Linked DNA regions of Prosthecomicrobium sp. N25. The protein of the gene in region 1 interacts with the protein of each later gene in a pairwise test. Links are inferred from orthologs where the notes say so. Each region holds a gene or a part of one and is shown in the gene's direction. Other genes may lie near its edges.

Region 1 (5,879 bases):
GACCGATTCGGGGATGGGGACGCCGGGGACGAAGGGAATGTTCATCACCTTCACGCCGCGGTTGGCGAGGTAGATGGAGGTCGGGGTCTTGGAGGTGCGCGACACGCCGATGATCACCACGTCGGCGTCGTCCGCATCCTCCGGGAGCTGCCCGTCGTCATGCACGAGGGTGAAGTTCATCGCGTCGATGCGGCGGAAATAGGTGGCGTCGAGTTCGTGCTGCGCGCCCGCGCGGTGGGTCTGGGCGACGTTCAGGTAGGTGCGGAAGACGTCGTGGACCGGGGCCAGGACCGACACGCAGGGCGCGCCCTGGTCGCGGCAGAAGCGTTCGAGCCGGGCCGAGAGGTCCTGGTTGACGAGGGTGTAGAGGACGATTCCCGGCGCGGCCTCGATCTCGATGAGCGCCCTGTCGAGCTGCCGGTCGCTGCGGACGAGGGGATGGACGTGCTCGATCGGCTCGATCGCCTCGTATTGCGCCGCGGCGGCGCGCGCGACGGTGATGAGCGTCTCGCCGGTGGAATCGGAAACCAGATGGAGATGGAAGTAGTTGGGCGCGTTCTGCACGGACTTGTCCCCAGCGCGCGGCGGGTCGGTGGGCAAAGGGCCGCCGACCGGCCTCGCCCGTCCAGTCATACCGGTCGGCCAGCGGCGATCAACAGGGCGGTGGGCTGGGGACGAAAATACGGGTTTCTCCGGAGTCGGCCCGACCCCGTCGGACTCGCAGAGGTGGTCGACTCCTTCTCCACAGGGGGGAGTCGCGGCGCGGCGGCGTTAACGGTCTGGTAAGAAAGGTAAATGAATGGTTAACGCCGACGCTCGGGAAAACAGGGGGCCGCGTCGGCCGTCCGCGCCGGAGGGCGTCGAGTTTCACGTGAGTCATTGTGGAGAGCCGCCGATCCCGGTAATCCACGGGCCAGACTCAACAACAGATCTCTTCTCGAAGAGAAATCTTTAGGGACGAGAAGGGACGAGGGACGTGCCCGATGGCGAGGGAAGGCCGGAAGCTCCTGGCGGTGATCGAGGGGGAGAGCGTCTTCCCGCCGCCGATCTGGATCATGCGGCAGGCGGGCCGCTATCTGCCGGAGTACAGGGCAACGCGGGCGGAGGCGGGCGGGTTCCTGGACCTCTGCTACAACCCGCGGCTGGCGACCGAGGTCACCCTGCAGCCGATCCGGCGCTACGGCTTCGATGCGGCCATCCTGTTCTCCGACATCCTGGTGATGCCGGATGCGCTCGGGCAGCCGGTGCGCTTCGCCGAAGGCGAGGGACCGCTTCTCGATCCGATCCGGCTCGACGAGGTGGGACGGCTGGATCCTTCCCGCATCGACGCGCACCTGGCGCCGGTTTTCGAGGCGGTCGCGTCCATCCGGGCGAAGCTGCCGGCCGAGACCACGCTTCTCGGCTTCTGCGGGGCCCCGTGGACGGTCGCCACCTACATGATCGCGGGACGGGGCACGCCCGACCAGGGACCCGCCCGGCGGGCCGCGCTGAGCGATCCTGAGGGCTTCCAACGGCTGATGGATCTCCTGGTGGAGGCTTCGGTGCGCTACCTGGCCCGGCAGATCGAGGCCGGCGCGGACGCGGTACAGATCTTCGACAGCTGGGCGGGCGTGCTGGACGATCTGGAGTTCGGCCGCTGGGTGGTCGAGCCGAACCGGCGGATCGTTGAGGGGCTCAGGGCCCTCAAGCCCGAGGCGCGGGTGATCGGCTTCCCGAAGGGGGCCGGGGCCATGCTGGAGGACTACGTGAGCCGCACGGGCGTGGACGCGGTCGGGCTCGACTGGACGGTCCCCCTCTCGTACGCACGGGATCGCCTCCAGCCCCGGACGGCGGTGCAGGGCAACCTCGACCCGCTCCGCGTGATCCTCGGCGGTCGGCCGATGGAGGAGGGCATCGACCGGATCCTCGCCGAGCTCGGACAGGGACGGCTGATCTTCAACCTCGGGCACGGAATCACGCCGGACGCCGATCCGGAGACGGTCGGACGGCTCGTCGAGCGCGTCCGCGCGGCGCGGCGCTGAGGGGCGGCCTGCCATGACCGTTCGGGACGAGACGACGGCCGGCAAGGCCAATCCGGGGCTCAGGGCCATGGTGGCGCTGGTCATCACCGTGGCGCTCTTCGGTGCCCTGGCCTGGGTCGCGCCCACCGGGGCCTACGACTGGGTCAAGGCGCTGCACGTGATCGCCATCATCTCCTGGATGGCCGGGATGCTATATCTGCCGCGGCTCTTCGTGAACCATTGCGGCGTGGCGGTCGGCTCGCCCGAATCGCAGTTGCTCAAGGGCATGGAGCGCCGCCTTCTGCGCATCATCGTCAATCCGGCGATGACGCTCGCCTGGGTGTCGGGGATCTGGATCGCCTGGAACGGTGCCTGGCTGAAGTCCGGCTGGTTCCACGGCAAGCTGCTGCTGGTCCTGCTGCTGTCGGGCGCGCACGGCTACTTCTCGGCGGCCGTCCGCAAGTTCGCCGAGGATCGCAACACCGTCTCCGAGCGCCACTGGCGCATGATCAACGAGATTCCGGCAGTGCTGATGATCGGGATCGTGATCCTCGTGGTCGTCAAGCCCTTCTGAGCCGATGCTCGTGTGGTGCGTGAACGCGTCCCGCCGGGCAGGGGCACTGAAACTTCGGCGGGGGGCTTGTTCGAATCCTCCGGCGCGACTAAATTCCCCGCGCCTCGCACTTCCCGAGAGACGGTCGGGCGGCACCCATCGGTCGCCGGCCCGACGCCACCGGAACAGATGTTCCGAGCGCGCGCTCCGTTTCTCTCGTTCCCCACCGTCCCGTTCCGATCCCTGTCCCCCCGTATCGGAACTCTCGCCGATCGGCCTCGCTTCAGGACGGCCCTGCCGAAAGAACCCCCGCCTATGCAGCAGTTGAAACTCCAGGACCTCAAGTCGAAATCGCCCACCGAACTGCTCGCCTTCGCGGAGGAGCTGGAGGTGGAGAACGCCAGCACGATGCGCAAGCAGGAGCTGATGTTCGCCATTCTGAAGCAGCTCGCGGCGCAGGACGTGGAGATCATCGGCGAGGGCGTCGTCGAAGTGCTGCAGGACGGGTTCGGGTTCCTGCGGTCCCCCGATGCGAACTACCTGCCCGGTCCGGACGACATCTACGTCTCGCCCTCCCAGATCCGCCGCTTCTCGCTCAGGACCGGCGATACGGTCGAAGGGCATATCCGCAGTCCGAAGGAAGGCGAGCGCTACTTCGCGCTCCTGAAGGTCAACACGATCAACTTCGAGGATCCCGACAAGGCGCGTCACAAGGTCCACTTCGACAACCTGACGCCGCTCTATCCGGACGAGCGCTTCAAGATGGAGCTCGACGAGCCGATCTCGAAGGACATGTCGGCGCGGGTGATCGACATCGTGGCACCCCTCGGCAAGGGACAGCGCGCCCTCATCGTGGCGCCGCCGCGCACCGGCAAGACGGTGCTCCTGCAGAACATCGCGCGATCGATCACGACCAACCACCCGGAGTGTTACCTCATCGTGCTGCTCATCGACGAGCGGCCCGAGGAAGTGACCGACATGCAGCGCACCGTGAAGGGCGAGGTCGTCTCCTCGACCTTCGACGAGCCGGCCATCCGCCACGTGCAGGTCGCCGAGATGGTGATCGAGAAGGCCAAGCGGCTGGTCGAGCATGGGCGCGACGTGATCATCCTGCTCGATTCCATCACGCGACTCGGGCGCGCCTACAACACGGTCGTGCCCTCCTCCGGCAAGGTGCTCACGGGCGGCGTGGACGCCAATGCGCTGCAGAGGCCGAAGCGCTTCTTCGGTGCGGCCCGGAACATCGAGGAGGGCGGCTCGCTGACCATCATCGCGACGGCGCTGATCGACACGGGCAGCCGCATGGACGAGGTGATCTTCGAGGAGTTCAAGGGCACCGGCAACTCGGAGCTCATCCTCGACCGCAAGGTGGCCGACAAGCGCACCTTCCCGTCGATGGACATCACGCGGTCGGGCACCCGCAAGGAGGAGCTCCTCGTGCCCTCCGACGTGCTCAAGAAGACCTACGTGCTGCGGCGCATCCTCACGCCGATGGGCACTGTCGACGCGATCGAGTTCTTGCTCGACAAGCTGCGGCAGACCAAGACGAACGCGGATTTCTTCGATTCCATGAACACCTGAGGCGCTCGGGCCCCACGCGATTCACGTGGAACACTGATCGATTCGGAGATGCAACGAAACCCGGTCCCGGCCGGGTTTCGTCCATTTGGAGAGGAGCCCTGCTCCTCAGCCCGGCGATGCGGCCCTGTCGGGCGCCACGACCGGCACGGCGGACAGAAGAGCCTGGAGCCGGTCCGGGTCGGTGGTCGGCAGCGAACAGGCGTTGGCCCTGCACACATAGACGGTGGCCCGGCCCTCGAGCGCCTCGCGACCCTGGGCCGGATGGTCGGCCGGCAGACCGGCCGTCGAGCGCAGCGGCAGGGCGACGACGCGCCGGTCCGCTGCACCGGCGATCACCCGCAGGAGCGCACGGGGGTCCGTAGCTTCCGGTGCGATCAGCACGGCCTCGATCGGCTCGAGACGGGTGTCCAGGGCATTCAGCAGCGAGGCCGTGCCATAGACGTTGGCCAGGATGTCCCCCGAGAAGGCCGTCAGGAGACGATCCGCCCGCTCGCGGTAGCGGTCCTCGCCGGTCAGGATCCACAGGCGCACGAGGCACTCGGCCATGAGGCCGTTCGGGTTCGGAGTCGCCTCGTCGAGGGGGGACTTGGGTCGCGTGATCAACGCCTCGGCGTCGTCGGCGGTCAGGAAGTAGCCGCCGGTCCTGTCGTCCCAGTGGTGGGCATGGAGAGCTTCCGCGAAGCCGACCGCATCGGTGAGGTAGGCGGGCTCGGTGGTCGCCGCGAACAGCGCCAGGGAGGCGGAAGTCAGAGCGGCGTGGTCGCTGGAAAGGCCCGGGAAGATCAGCTGTCCGCCGCGCCAGCTGTGGCCGAGGCGATCCTGCCGCGTCATCGTACCGGTGACGAACGCGTAGCAGCGCTTGGCGAGGTCAAGCCAGTCGGGGCGGTCCAACACCGCGGCGGCCCGTGCCAGCGCCGCGATGGCGAGACCGTTCCAGTCTGCCAGAACCTTGTCGTCGAGCCCCGGGCGAATGCGGTCGGCGCGGCGTCGGAGCAGGAGTTCGTGGGCTGCGGCGAGGCGGGCCTCCTCTTCGGCCCCGCGACGTTCGAGGGCGCCGAGGCGGTTGAGGATCACCTTTCCTTCCCAGTTGCCGGCGGGCGTGACGTCGTAGACGGCCTTGAACAGGGGAGCCTCCGGGCCGAGCACCGCGTCGATCTCGGCCTCCGTCCAGACGTAGAACCGGCCCTCTTCGCCTTCCGAATCGGCGTCCAGGCTGGACGCGAAGGCGCCTTCGGGGGTGAGCATCTCCCGCTCGAGCCATCCGACCGTCTCTTCGATTCGGATCCGGAACAAGGGATCCCCGGTCCGACACCAGGCGACGGTGAGGAGGTCGACGAGCTGGGCGTTGTCGTAGAGCATCTTTTCGAAATGGGGGACCAGCCACCGGTCGTCGACGGCGTATCGCGCGAAACCTCCGCCGAGGTGGTCGTAGATGCCGCCCTGGCAGAGTTGGCGCAGGGTCAGAAGGACTTGGTCGATCGGCTTGGAGTCCCCGGTCCGATGGCCGGCGCGCCAGAGGAGGTCGAGCAAGGCGGCCTGCGGGAACTTGGGCGCACCCCGGGTGCCGCCGGTGACCGGGTCCATCAGGCCGAGGAGGCGGGCGCCGGCCTCGTCGAGCAGGCCGCGGTGGAGGGCCACGCCCGAGCGCGCCCGCGCCTCGATGGCGGCGGTGAGAGCCGTCCGGTTCGCCTCCACCCTGTCGGGCTCCTCGCGGAAGACGCGGGCGACCTCCTGCATGACCTGGA
Region 2 (5,711 bases), on another replicon or contig:
TATGCGCTTGACCCGATGGGCTCGTTTCTTCATGTGCTCCGGATCAAATCTGTAGTGGAAATAGTGGCCCTTCAGCGCAAGTTCGACGGCAACGCAGCAACAGTTCAGGAGTGGCCGGTTTGTCAGCGGCCCATACGGATTCCGCCCATCAAGGATCGAGGCAGCTTGTGAGAACGCCACTGCGTCTCTCAGGAACGTTCGCGGACTGAAATCTTCTGGATCGAGAGGCATTGAGACCCTCGTCTGGCGTGGAGCCACGAGACGGTCGCCCTGCGCGGGCTTCGAAGGGCCGAGCCTCCGAGACACCGCCACGGCCCCGTTGCCAAACCGGCCGGGGTCCATTATCTCCGGGCGTCGCGGCGGGTATAGCTCAATGGTAGAGCAGCAGCCTTCCAAGCTGAATACGCGGGTTCGATTCCCGCTACCCGCTCCAACGTCCCTGCCCGGCGGACGACGGCCGGTCCGGCCTCCCGCCCACCACTCCGGAGCGAAGATGTCCATCACCCGAATCGGCGCCGGCAAGCGCATGAGCAAGGCCGTTATCCACGGCGGTAAGGTCTACTGCGCGGGCTACACGGCCGACCAGACGGCCGGCAAGTCGGTGAAGGAACAGACGGCCGAGATCCTGGCGCAGATCGATTCCGTGCTGGCCGAGGCCGGGACGGACAAGACCCGGATCCTCAAGGCCAACATCTGGCTCACCGATATCGCCACCTTCGCGGAGATGAACGAGGTGTGGGACGCCTGGGTCGTCGCCGGGCAGACGCCGGCGCGCGCGACGGTCGAATCGAAGCTCGCGGCCCCTGGCCTCGACGTGGAGATCATGGTCGAGGCGGCGCTCTGAACGCGCTTGCGCGGCCTCCTGAATTCCCATAAATAGCCGCCGCATCGTCGGCGGCGCGGCTTCGTCTTCGCAAGCCACACCCCTGTAGCGACCGGGAACCTTTCCATGGCCAAAGAGAAATTCAACCGCGACAAGCCGCACTGCAACATCGGCACGATCGGTCACGTCGACCACGGCAAGACGTCGCTGACGGCGGCGATCACGAAGGTGCTGGCGGAGACGGGCGGGGCGACGTTCAAGGCGTACGACCAGATCGACGCGGCGCCGGAAGAGAAGGCGCGCGGCATCACGATCAACACGGCGCATGTCGAGTACCAGACGCAGAACCGGCACTACGCGCATGTGGACTGCCCCGGTCACGCCGACTACGTGAAGAACATGATCACGGGCGCGGCGCAGATGGACGGCGCGATCCTGGTCGTGTCGGCGGCGGACGGCCCGATGCCGCAGACGCGCGAGCACATCCTGCTCGCCCGCCAGGTCGGCGTTCCGGCGATCGTGGTGTTCCTGAACAAGTGCGACATGGTCGACGATCCGGAGCTTCTGGAGCTCGTCGAGCTCGAGGTCCGCGAGCTCCTGTCGTCCTACCAGTTCCCGGGCGACGACATCCCGATCATCAAGGGCTCGGCGACCGAGGCCTTGAACAACGGCGACGCGAAGCTCGGCCATGACGCGATCCTGGAGCTGATGCGGGCGGTGGACGAGTACATCCCGCAGCCGGAGCGTCCGATCGACCAGCCGTTCCTGATGCCGGTCGAGGACGTGTTCACGATCTCGGGCCGCGGCACGGTGGTGACCGGCCGCGTCGAGCGCGGCATCGTGAAGGTCGGCGAGGAAGTCGAGATCGTCGGCATCCGTCCGACGCGCAAGACGACGGTGACGGGCGTCGAGATGTTCCGCAAGCTGCTCGACCAGGGGCAGGCGGGCGACAACATCGGGGCGCTGCTGCGCGGCATCGAGCGCAAGGACGTGGAGCGCGGCCAGGTGCTGTGCAAGCCGGGCTCGGTGACGCCGCACACGAAGTTCGAGGCCGAGGCCTACATCCTGACGAAGGAGGAGGGCGGCCGTCATACGCCGTTCTTCGCCAACTACCGTCCGCAGTTCTACTTCCGGACGACGGACGTGACCGGCATCGTGCAGCTCCCCGAGGGCACCGAGATGGTCATGCCGGGCGACAACGTGAAGCTCGTCGTCGAGCTGATCGTGCCGATCGCCATGGAGGAGAAGCTCCGCTTCGCCATCCGTGAAGGCGGCCGCACGGTGGGCGCCGGCGTCGTCGCCAAGATCCTTGCCTGATCACGGCTAAGGGGTGGCGTGCCGCCCCACAGCGTCCGATCGAATCCTCCGGCGGCGTCTTTCCCGGAAGCCGCCGGAGTGCTAAAGCCGAAGGCGTCGCGCCACGGCGAAGTCGACTGAGCCCAAAGGGGTATAGCTCAGTTGGTAGAGCATCGGTCTCCAAAACCGAGGGTCGGGGGTTCGAGTCCCTCTGCCCCTGCCAGTCGATTTCCCGATGTGTTCCGAATCCCTCTTGTGGTCGGACGCGCGAGGCATTAGGTAGACGGTTCCTTATTGCCGGGCGTGTGGAGGCGAGCCCCTCTGCGCGCCCGCCTGTCGTGAGCGGCGGATGGCGACGAAGACCAATCCCTTCATGTTTCTGCAGCAGGTCCGCGACGAGGTCGCCAAGGTATCTTGGCCGACCCGCAACGAGACCGCCATCACGACCGTCATGGTCTTCGTGATGGCGACCATCGCGGCCATCTTCTTCCTTCTCGCGGACCAGGTCATGGGATGGGGCATCGGCCTCATCCTCGGCTTCGCCCGCTGACCGGCGACGGATCCAAAAAAGACATGGCCAAGCGCTGGTACATCGTGCACGCCTATTCGAACTTCGAGAACAAGGTCGCGGAGTCCATCCGCGAGCGCGCGGGCCAGCAGGGCCTGACGCACCTGTTCGAGCAGATCCTCGTGCCGACCGAGAAGGTGGTCGAGGTGCGCCGGGGCCGGAAGGTGGATGCGGAGCGGAAGTTCTTCCCGGGCTATGTCCTCGTCAAGATGGACCTGACCGACCAGGCCTTCCACCTCATCAAGAACACCCCCAAGGTGACCGGGTTCCTGGGCTCCGACAACAAGCCGATGCCGATCACGGAAGCCGAGGCCATGCGCATCCTGCAGCAGGTGCAGGAGGGCGTGGAGCGTCCGAAGCCGTCGATCACCTTCGAGATCGGCGAGCAGGTGCGCGTGTCGGATGGGCCCTTCGCGTCCTTCAACGGGACCGTCGAGGAGGTCGACGAGGAGCGGGCCCGACTCAAGGTGGCGGTCTCGATCTTCGGCCGCGCGACGCCGGTCGACCTGGAATACGGACAGGTCGAGAAGGTCTGAGGGCTCCGGCCCCGCGGCGCCGCACGGGCCGTGCCATGACGAATTCGGGACGAGGCCGGGCCGTCGCCCTCGCGAGAGGGGACGATCGGGCGCCGCCCCGGGAGCGGGCTGAAAGGTTCGCTCCGCCGGAGCGGTCCGAAAGGCTCGTTCCGCAGAGACCCGCGGAAGCTGGCCCGCGGTTCTCACCCGATCCGGGGTCCGGTTCGTCCGGGCCGCGGGCCGGTCCGGAACGGAACGGCGCCACGGGCGCCCGACCGGATCCGGGCAGCAGGCGCTTCGCCGCCCTTCCTCGGGAGGGCGGCCAGGACGCCGACCCGCGGGGCTCTCGGGCTCCCGGGAGGCGGGGGGTACGACCGATCGTCGCCGGATCGGGAGGCCTGACCGCCGCTCCGACGCCGCCGCCCGACGAGGGACCGGCGGCGACCCCACAGTGGAGAGAGGGACTATGGCGAAGAAGGTCCAGGGCTACATCAAGCTCCAGGTGCCGGCGGGTGCTGCGAACCCGTCGCCGCCGATCGGCCCCGCGCTCGGCCAGCGCGGCCTGAACATCATGATGTTCTGCAAGGAATTCAACGCGAAGACGCAGGAGATCGAGAAGGGCACGCCGTGCCCGGTGCAGATCACCTACTTCACCGACAAGAGCTTCACCTTCGAGATCAAGACTCCGCCGACCGCGTTCTTCATCAAGCGCGCGGCGAAGCTCGACACGAAGAAGAAGCCGGGCACCGGGTCGAAGACCCCGGGCCGCTCCTTCGTCGGCCAGATCACCAAGGCCCAGGTCAAGGAGATCGCCGAGAAGAAGATGAAGGACATGAACGCGACCGACGTCGAGGCGGCCATGCGCATGGTCGAAGGCTCGGCGCAGGCCATGGGCGTCCGAGTGGTGGAGTGAGACGATGAGCAAGCTTCCGAAGCGTACCGCCAAGGCCCGCGAGGGCATTTCGCGCACCAAGCTCTATCGGCTCGAAGACGCCGTGAAGCTCGTCAAGGAGCGCGCCTCTGCGAAGTTCGACGAGACCGTCGAGATCGCCATGAACCTCGGCGTCGACCCGCGCCACGCCGACCAGATGGTCCGCGGCGTCTGCAACCTGCCGAACGGCACGGGCCGGTCGGTCCGGGTTGCGGTCTTCGCCCGCGGCGCCAAGGCCGACGAGGCCCGCGCGGCCGGTGCCGACGTGGTCGGCGCGGAGGACCTGGTGGAGCGGATCAACGGCGGGACGATCGATTTCGACCGCTGCATCGCCACCCCGGACCTGATGCCGCTCGTCGGCCGCCTCGGCAAGGTGCTCGGCCCGCGCGGCCTGATGCCGAACCCGAAGGTCGGCACGGTGACGATGGACGTCACCAAGGCGGTCGGCGACGCCAAGGGCGGCGCGGTCGAGTTCCGCGCCGAGAAGGCGGGCATCGTCCATGCGGGCGTCGGCAAGGCCTCCTTCACGGAGGGCGCGCTGCTCGAGAACATCCGCGCCTTCGCGGAGGCGGTGAACAGGGCCAAGCCGACCGGCGCCAAGGGGACCTACCTGCAGCGCGTGTCGATCTCCTCGACCATGGGCCCGGGCGTCAAGATCGACCCCGGCAGCCTGTCGGCGCAGGCCTGACGAAGACATCCGACCGGGGCGCGCGGCATGCGCATCCAGGCCGGCCGGAACGGCGGGGGCATCGCCCGCGCGGGGTCCGGCAAGCGTTTCCGGCGAGCCCTCGGGTTCGTCGGGAGAGTGGGGCCCGCCCGGGGACCGGAGGCGCAAGCCGCCGGGTCTCGCGTGGGCTCGACCTGTCCGAGACTGCAGGTGCCGGGCGACCGGCCTAAGTCCACTTCGATCGGGTGCGATCCGACGGAGCCTGCATGAGACGGGGAAGAGCGGATTCCCGGAGGCGCGCGCGCTTCCGGCATATCGGTTCGGACCGTTGGTCCTCGGGTCCCGCGAAGGCGACCCGGGGGGACAGGAAGTAAGCGGAGGTTCCGCGCCGGCCTCGAGCCGGGGAGGGGCGTCCACCTTGCAACCCGTCCCCGGGGACCTCTCGGGGGCATACGTAACGAGGCAGTCGTGGATAGAGCGGCAAAGCGCGAACTCGTCTCGACCCTTAACGTCCAGTTCAAGGCAACTGGGTCGTTGGTCGTGGCGAGCTATCAGGGACTGACGGTGGCCGAGATGAACGCCCTGCGCGGGCGCATGCGGGCCGCCGGAGGAACCGTGAAGGTCGCGAAGAACCGCCTCGCCAAGCTGGCTCTTCAAGGCACAGAACTCGAGCCGGTCGCCGGACTCTTCAAGGGTCCGACGGTCATCGTGTCCGCGACCGATCCGGTCGCGGCCCCGAAGGTGGCGACCGAGTTCGCCAAGGCCAACGACAAGTTCGTCATCCTCGGTGGCGGCATGGGCAAGACGGCGCTGAACCCCGACGGGGTCAAGGCGCTGGCTTCGCTGCCGTCTCTGGACGAACTGAGGGCGAAGCTCGCGGGCATGATCAACCAGCCCGCCGCCAAGCTCGC
Region 3 (5,835 bases), on another replicon or contig:
GAAGGAGAAGGGCAACCTCCTGGAGTCGCTGCGCGAATCCGTCTTCCTGATCGGCGTGAGCAATCCCGAGATCGAGTTCGTGACGCGCCTTCCCGACGCGCCCATCATCGGCCGCTACGACCACCGGCTGCTCTCCCAGGTTTTCACCAACGTCGTTAAGAACGCCGCCGAGGCGATCGCGGCGGTCGAGCCGGTCGAGGGGCGGCCGCCCGAGAAGGGGCGGGTGGAGGTCGAGGCCCGGCGGGTGGGCGAGGAGATCGTGATCGACGTGATCGACAACGGCATCGGCTTCCCGCGGGAGAACCGGCACCGACTGCTCGAGCCCTACGTGACGACGCGCGAGAAGGGCACGGGCCTCGGCCTCGCCATCACGCGCAAGATCCTGGAAGAGCACGGCGGACGCATCGAGCTGCTCGACGCCCCCGCCGTGGCGACCGGAGGGCACGGCGCCATGATGCGCTTGGTCCTGCCGGTTTCCGAGACGGCAACGGACTCCGCGCCCGGCGAGGCGGGCGGCCGTCGCGGCGGGCCGGCGCCCGGCGCGGGGGTGGCCGCAGCGGCCTCCGGCTGACGACAACCGAGAACGGAACGGACGACATGGCATCCGACATCCTCATCGTCGACGACGAGGCCGACATCCGGGAGCTCGTTTCGGGCATCCTGGAGGACGAGGGGCACGGCACACGCACCGCCGGCAACAGCGACGAGGCGCTCTCAGCCATCGAGAAGCGCCGGCCGTCGCTGGTCTTCCTCGACATCTGGCTGATGGGATCGAAGCTGGACGGCCTCGCGGTCCTGGACATCATCCGCGAGCAGCATCCGGACCTGCCGGTGGTGGTCATCTCCGGCCACGGCAACATCGAGACGGCCGTCTCGGCCATCAAGCGCGGGGCCTACGACTACATCGAGAAGCCGTTCAAGGCGGACCGGCTGGTGCTCGTCGCCGAGCGCGCCCTCGAGGCCTCCAAGCTGCGCCGGGAGAACAAGGAGCTCCGGGCCCGTTCCGGCGAGACCTCCGCGCTCGTCGGCGGCTCGACGATCATGAACCAGCTCCGCCAGCAGATCGAGCGGGTCGGCCCCACCAACAGCCGCATCATGATCTCCGGCCCGTCGGGCGCCGGCAAGGAACTGGTCGCCCGCCTCATCCACCAGAATTCGCTGCGCGCCGCCGGTCCCTTCGTGGCCGTGAACGCCGCCACGATCACGCCGGAGCGGATGGAAATCGAGCTGTTCGGGACCGAGCCGAGCGAGGGCAGGGGCCGCAAGGTCGGGGCGCTCGAGGAGGCCCATGGCGGGACCCTCTACCTCGACGAGGTGGCGGACATGCCGCGCGAGACGCAGAACAAGATCCTGCGGGTGCTCGTCGAACAGTCCTTCTCGCGGGTGGGCGGCTCCACCAAGGTGCAGGTCGACGTCCGGATCCTCTCCTCCACCGCCCGCGACCTGCCGCGGGAGATCCAGGAGGGTCACTTCCGCGAGGATCTCTTCCACAGGCTCGCCGTCGTGCCGCTGCGCGTCCCGGCGCTCGCCGAGCGGCGCGACGACATCCCGGCCCTGGTGACCCACTTCATGGAGCATATCTCGCGCGCTTCCGGGCTGCCGGTCCGGCGGATCGGCGAGGACGCCATGGCGGTCCTGCAGGCCCACGACTGGCCGGGCAACATCCGGCAGCTCCGCAACAACGTGGAGCGCCTGCTGATCCTGACCCGCGGCGACGCGGAGGCCGTCATCACGGCGGACCTCCTGCCCTCCGAGATCGGCGCCATGCTGCCCGCGCTGCCGAACTCCACCGGCGGCGAGCACCTGATGTCGCTGCCGCTACGCGACGCCCGCGAGATCTTCGAGCGCGAGTATCTCGTGGCGCAGATCAACCGCTTCGGCGGCAACATCTCGCGCACCGCCGAATTCGTCGGCATGGAGCGCTCCGCGCTCCACCGCAAGCTCAAATCGCTCGGGGTCAACTGATGAGCCGCATCGCCTACGTGAACGGCCGCTACGTGCCGCACCGCGACGCCAGCGTGCACATCGAGGACCGTGGCTACCAGTTCGCCGACGGCGTCTACGAGGTCTGCGAGGTCAGAGGCGGGCGGCTCGTGGACGAGCGGCTGCATCTCGACCGGCTGGAGCGGTCCCTGCGCGAACTGGCGATCGCCATGCCGATGTCGCGCAAAGCGCTCGGGACGGTGCTGCGCGAGGTGGTGCGGCGCAACCGCGTGACCGACGGGATCGTGTACGCCCAGGTGACGCGGGGGGTGGCGCGGCGCGACCACTTCTTCCCCGTCCCGGCGGTAAAGCCGGCGCTGGTGGTGACGGCGAAGTCGCTCGATCGGGCACGGGGCGCGCAGCTTGCCGAGGAGGGCATCGCGGTCGTCACCGTGCCGGAGATCCGCTGGGCGCGGGCGGACATCAAGTCGATCGGACTGCTCCCGAACGTGCTGGCCAAGCAGAAGGCGCGCGAGGCGGGGGCCCGGGAGGCCTGGTTCGTCGACCAGGACGGGTTCGTCACCGAGGGCGGGTCCACCAACGCCTGGATTGTCACGGCCGACGGGGCCCTGGTCACGCGGCAGGCGGACAGCCGGATCCTGCGCGGGGTGACGCGCACCGTCGTGCTCGCCGCGGCGGCGGCGGAGGGGCTGCGGGTCGAGGAGCGGCCGTTCACGGTGGAGGAGGCGCTGTCGGCGCGGGAGGCCTTCGTGACCGCGGCCACCCAGATCGTCATGCCGGTCGTCAGGATCGACGGCGCGCCGGTCGCCAACGGAGCGCCCGGATCCGTCGCCGCGCGCCTGCGGCAGATCTTCCACGATCACGCCGAGATCGGGAGCGGGCGCGAAAGCGTCGGCGCCTGAATGCCTTACCGCGCGGGCGCGAAAAACCTTGCGGTCCGACTTGTTCTGGACGAATGGCGCTTCCTGCCCTTAATATGAAAAGCGTGCAACCCGATCTGGGCAGCCGTTCAAGGCTAGGCCGGCTCGATGCGACGGTAAATTACATTCGCGACCACGAATACATCAGAATATAAGGTCGAAAAAAAGATGGCGGACCGCGCACAGAACCTCCAGGATACGTTCCTCAACTATGTGAGGAAGAACAAGACACCCGTCACGATCTTCCTCGTGAACGGCGTTAAACTCCAGGGTGTCGTCACATGGTTCGATAACTTCTGTGTTCTGCTCCGGCGCGACGGGCATTCCCAGCTCGTCTACAAGCACGCGATCTCCACGGTGATGCCCGGGGCGCCCCTGCAGCTGTTCGAACCCGACGAGTCCGGAAACCGGGTGAGCGATTGACGTCGAGAGGATCAGGGAAGGGCACCGGTCGCTCCGGACAAGGGGCGGGCGGCGGCGACGCGTCGAAAAACGGTCCTGTCGACGGTGAAAGCGTGCCGCCGAGCCCTCGGCCGGCGCGCAAGAGCGTCGATCGGACGGCGGCGCGAACCCGGACCATCGTTGTCGTTCCGATCCGGACGGATCAGCGCGAGGCGCGGGACGCGGAGAGCGGCGAAACGTCGCGGTCGCGGCGGTCATCGGAGGCCCGACGCCAGGAGGCGGTGGGACTAGCGGCGGCGATCGACCTCGACGTGGTCGAGAGTCCCGTGGTGCGTCTGTCCGCCTTGCGGCCGGCGACGCTCCTCGGGCAGGGCAAGGTCGAGGAGATCAAGGCCGCGGTCGAGGGGCACGAGGCGAAGCTCGTCGTCGTCGACCATCCGCTCTCGCCGATCCAGCAACGCAACCTGGAACGCGCCTGGAACGCGAAGGTGCTCGACCGCACGGGCCTGATTCTGGAGATCTTCGGGGCCCGGGCGCGGACGCGCGAGGGCCGGCTGCAGGTGGAACTCGCCCACCTCAACTACCAGAAGAGCCGCCTCGTCCGCTCCTGGACCCATCTCGAGCGCCAGCGCGGCGGCTTCGGCTTCCTGGGCGGGCCCGGCGAGACCCAGATCGAGGCGGACCGCCGGATCATCACCGAACGGATCGCCAAGCTCGAGACGGAGCTGGAGTCGGTCAGCCGCACGCGCGCGCTGCACCGGAAGACGCGCAAGAAGGTGCCGCATCCGGTTATTGCGCTCGTCGGCTATACGAATGCCGGCAAGTCGACCCTGTTCAACCGGCTGACCGCCAGCGACGTCTTCGCCCAGAACCTGCTCTTCGCCACGCTCGACCCCACGCTTCGGCGCGTTCGGCTGCCGCACGGCGGCGAGATCATCCTGTCGGACACGGTCGGCTTCGTCTCCGATCTGCCGACGCACCTGGTGGCGGCGTTCCGGGCGACCCTCGAAGAAGTGATCGAGGCTGACCTGATCGTGCATGTACGGGACGTCGCGCACGAGGACACTCTGGCACAGGCCCGCGACGTGGAGGACGTGCTCCGCGTGCTCGGGCTGGACCCGAGGGACCCGCAGAGGATGATCGAGGTCTTGAACAAGATCGACCTGCTGGACCCCGACCACCGGGCGCGGCTGCTGGCGGACACGCCTGCGGAAGCGGGCGACGGACCGGTGCGCCTGCCGCTCTCGGCCGTCACCGGCGAGGGCGTCGACCGTCTTCTGGACGTCATCGAAAAGCGCCTCAATCGCGACCGGGCCGTTTTCCAGCTGCTCGTGCCGCCCGCCGACGGGGCGCTGCTCGCCTGGCTCTACCGCTCGGCCGAGGTGCTCGACCGCACGGACGGAGAGGCGGGGGTCGCGCTGACCGCGCGTGTGCCCGAAAAGAACCTCGCGCTTTTTCGCAGGCGGGCGGGCCGATTTCTGGTTGCCGGCGATCGCCGGGGCGGGAGGAAAAAGTCTTGAAATGGACGGAACTTGAGAGTAAGTATTATGTTGTATGCAATTGATAGAGATAAATGAATATACGTTCGTTTGAACGGGCGGTTTCCCACCCTTCAACACTGGATCGTACCGATGCCGCGTTTCACGATTATTCTTTGGCTCTTGCTCGGGACCGCCATGGCCGGGCTGTCCGTCGCAGCGATCATGATCACGCCCGCGCTCGACCGCATCGACCAGGAGGCCATCCGGTCGGCCACCTTCGTCGCCTACCTGATCGGCTTCCCGCTCGCCGTCGCGCTGGCCCGGTGGGTTGGGCGGCCGCAAACATAGGCATCAGGTGAAATAAACCGAACCAGCTGGATCTCCATCAAGGCTTCCCCTTCGGCAGCGGACGAGGCTCCGCTCGATCGGTTCGAGGGGTACCGACGCGCTCCGGCCTTTCGCCGGGCGCGGAGGATGGACAGAGCCATCTTCAAGGTCGCGATCCTCGTCTGGATCATGCTCGGCACGACGCTCGCCGGAATGGCCGTCACCGCCGTTCTCGTCACCCCCGGTCTCGAAGGGGCGGCCATGAAGGCCGTGCCGGCGGCGGGCATCCTCGGCTACCTGGGGGCGCTGCCCCTGTCGGTGATGGTCGCCCGCCGCATCCAGGGCGGGACCGCCTGACCGCGGGCCTCACCGCGCGGCCGTCTTCGCCTCCTGCCAGATCGTCTCCATTTCCTCGAGACTCGCTTGCGCGGGCGCGCGCCCCGTCTCGGCGAGGCGGCGCTCGATATGGGCGAAGCGGCGGCGGAATTTCTCGTTCGCCTGCCGGAGCGCTCCTTCCGGGTCGAGCGCCAGGTGGCGCGCCAGGTTGGCGACCGCGAAGAGCACGTCGCCGAGTTCGTCCCGCCGGGCTTCGGGATCGGGCGGCGCGCGGTCGATCTCGGCCTCGATCTCGTCGAGCTCCTCGCGGATCTTGGCGAGCACGGCCTTGGGGTCGTTCCAGTCGAAGCCGACGGTGCCGGCCTTCGCCTGCAGGCGGACGGCGCGCTCGAGGGCCGGCAACGCGGTCGGCACCTGGGCGAGCA

What was found.
Region 2: the proteins of rho (region 1) and nusG interact in binary tests that used the Escherichia coli proteins (3 or more experiments, as listed by UniProt). The link is inferred for Prosthecomicrobium sp. N25 from one-to-one orthologs.
Region 3: the proteins of rho (region 1) and hfq interact in binary tests that used the Escherichia coli proteins (3 or more experiments, as listed by UniProt). The link is inferred for Prosthecomicrobium sp. N25 from one-to-one orthologs.

What each region holds. Positions count from the first base shown.
Region 1 is NZ_JBBCAT010000002.1:173,890-179,768, forward strand. Bases 2,024-5,001 are described here. They hold rho (transcription termination factor Rho), read left to right. Parts: upstream 2,024-2,868; coding sequence 2,869-4,134; downstream 4,135-5,001. Other genes in these bases: hemJ (protoporphyrinogen oxidase HemJ), read left to right, coding at 2,035-2,574; WBG79_RS15625 (thioredoxin domain-containing protein), read right to left, coding at 4,240-5,001. Outside these bases: WBG79_RS15605 (pyruvate, water dikinase regulatory protein), read right to left, coding at 1-564; hemE (uroporphyrinogen decarboxylase), read left to right, coding at 984-2,021; more of WBG79_RS15625, read right to left, coding at 5,002-5,879. UniProt on the Escherichia coli protein: Facilitates transcription termination by a mechanism that involves Rho binding to the nascent RNA, activation of Rho's RNA-dependent ATPase activity, and release of the mRNA from the DNA template.
Region 2 is NZ_JBBCAT010000004.1:194,524-200,234, forward strand. Bases 1,648-4,457 are described here. They hold nusG (transcription termination/antitermination protein NusG), read left to right. Parts: upstream 1,648-2,692; coding sequence 2,693-3,223; downstream 3,224-4,457. Other genes in these bases: tuf (elongation factor Tu), read left to right, coding at 1,648-2,140; secE (preprotein translocase subunit SecE), read left to right, coding at 2,469-2,669; rplK (50S ribosomal protein L11), read left to right, coding at 3,669-4,115; rplA (50S ribosomal protein L1), read left to right, coding at 4,120-4,457. Also shown: WBG79_RS23080 (hypothetical protein), read right to left, coding at 1-231; WBG79_RS23090 (RidA family protein), read left to right, coding at 494-844; more of tuf, read left to right, coding at 950-1,647; more of rplA, read left to right, coding at 4,458-4,821; rplJ (50S ribosomal protein L10), read left to right, coding at 5,269-5,711. UniProt on the Escherichia coli protein: Part of the processive rRNA transcription and antitermination complex (rrnTAC). The complex forms an RNA-chaperone ring around the RNA exit tunnel of RNA polymerase (RNAP).
Region 3 is NZ_JBBCAT010000001.1:3,083,869-3,089,703, reverse strand. What follows is about bases 1,726-4,659. They hold hfq (RNA chaperone Hfq), read left to right. Parts: upstream 1,726-3,032; coding sequence 3,033-3,287; downstream 3,288-4,659. Other genes in these bases: hflX (GTPase HflX), read left to right, coding at 3,380-4,659; WBG79_RS14040 (D-amino-acid transaminase), read left to right, coding at 1,965-2,846; ntrX (nitrogen assimilation response regulator NtrX), read left to right, coding at 1,726-1,965. Also shown: WBG79_RS14050 (sensor histidine kinase NtrY-like), read left to right, coding at 1-571; more of ntrX, read left to right, coding at 598-1,725; more of hflX, read left to right, coding at 4,660-4,786; WBG79_RS14025 (hypothetical protein), read left to right, coding at 4,898-5,095; WBG79_RS14020 (hypothetical protein), read left to right, coding at 5,222-5,431; mazG (nucleoside triphosphate pyrophosphohydrolase), read right to left, coding at 5,441-5,835. UniProt on the Escherichia coli protein: RNA chaperone that binds small regulatory RNA (sRNAs) and mRNAs to facilitate mRNA translational regulation in response to envelope stress, environmental stress and changes in metabolite concentrations.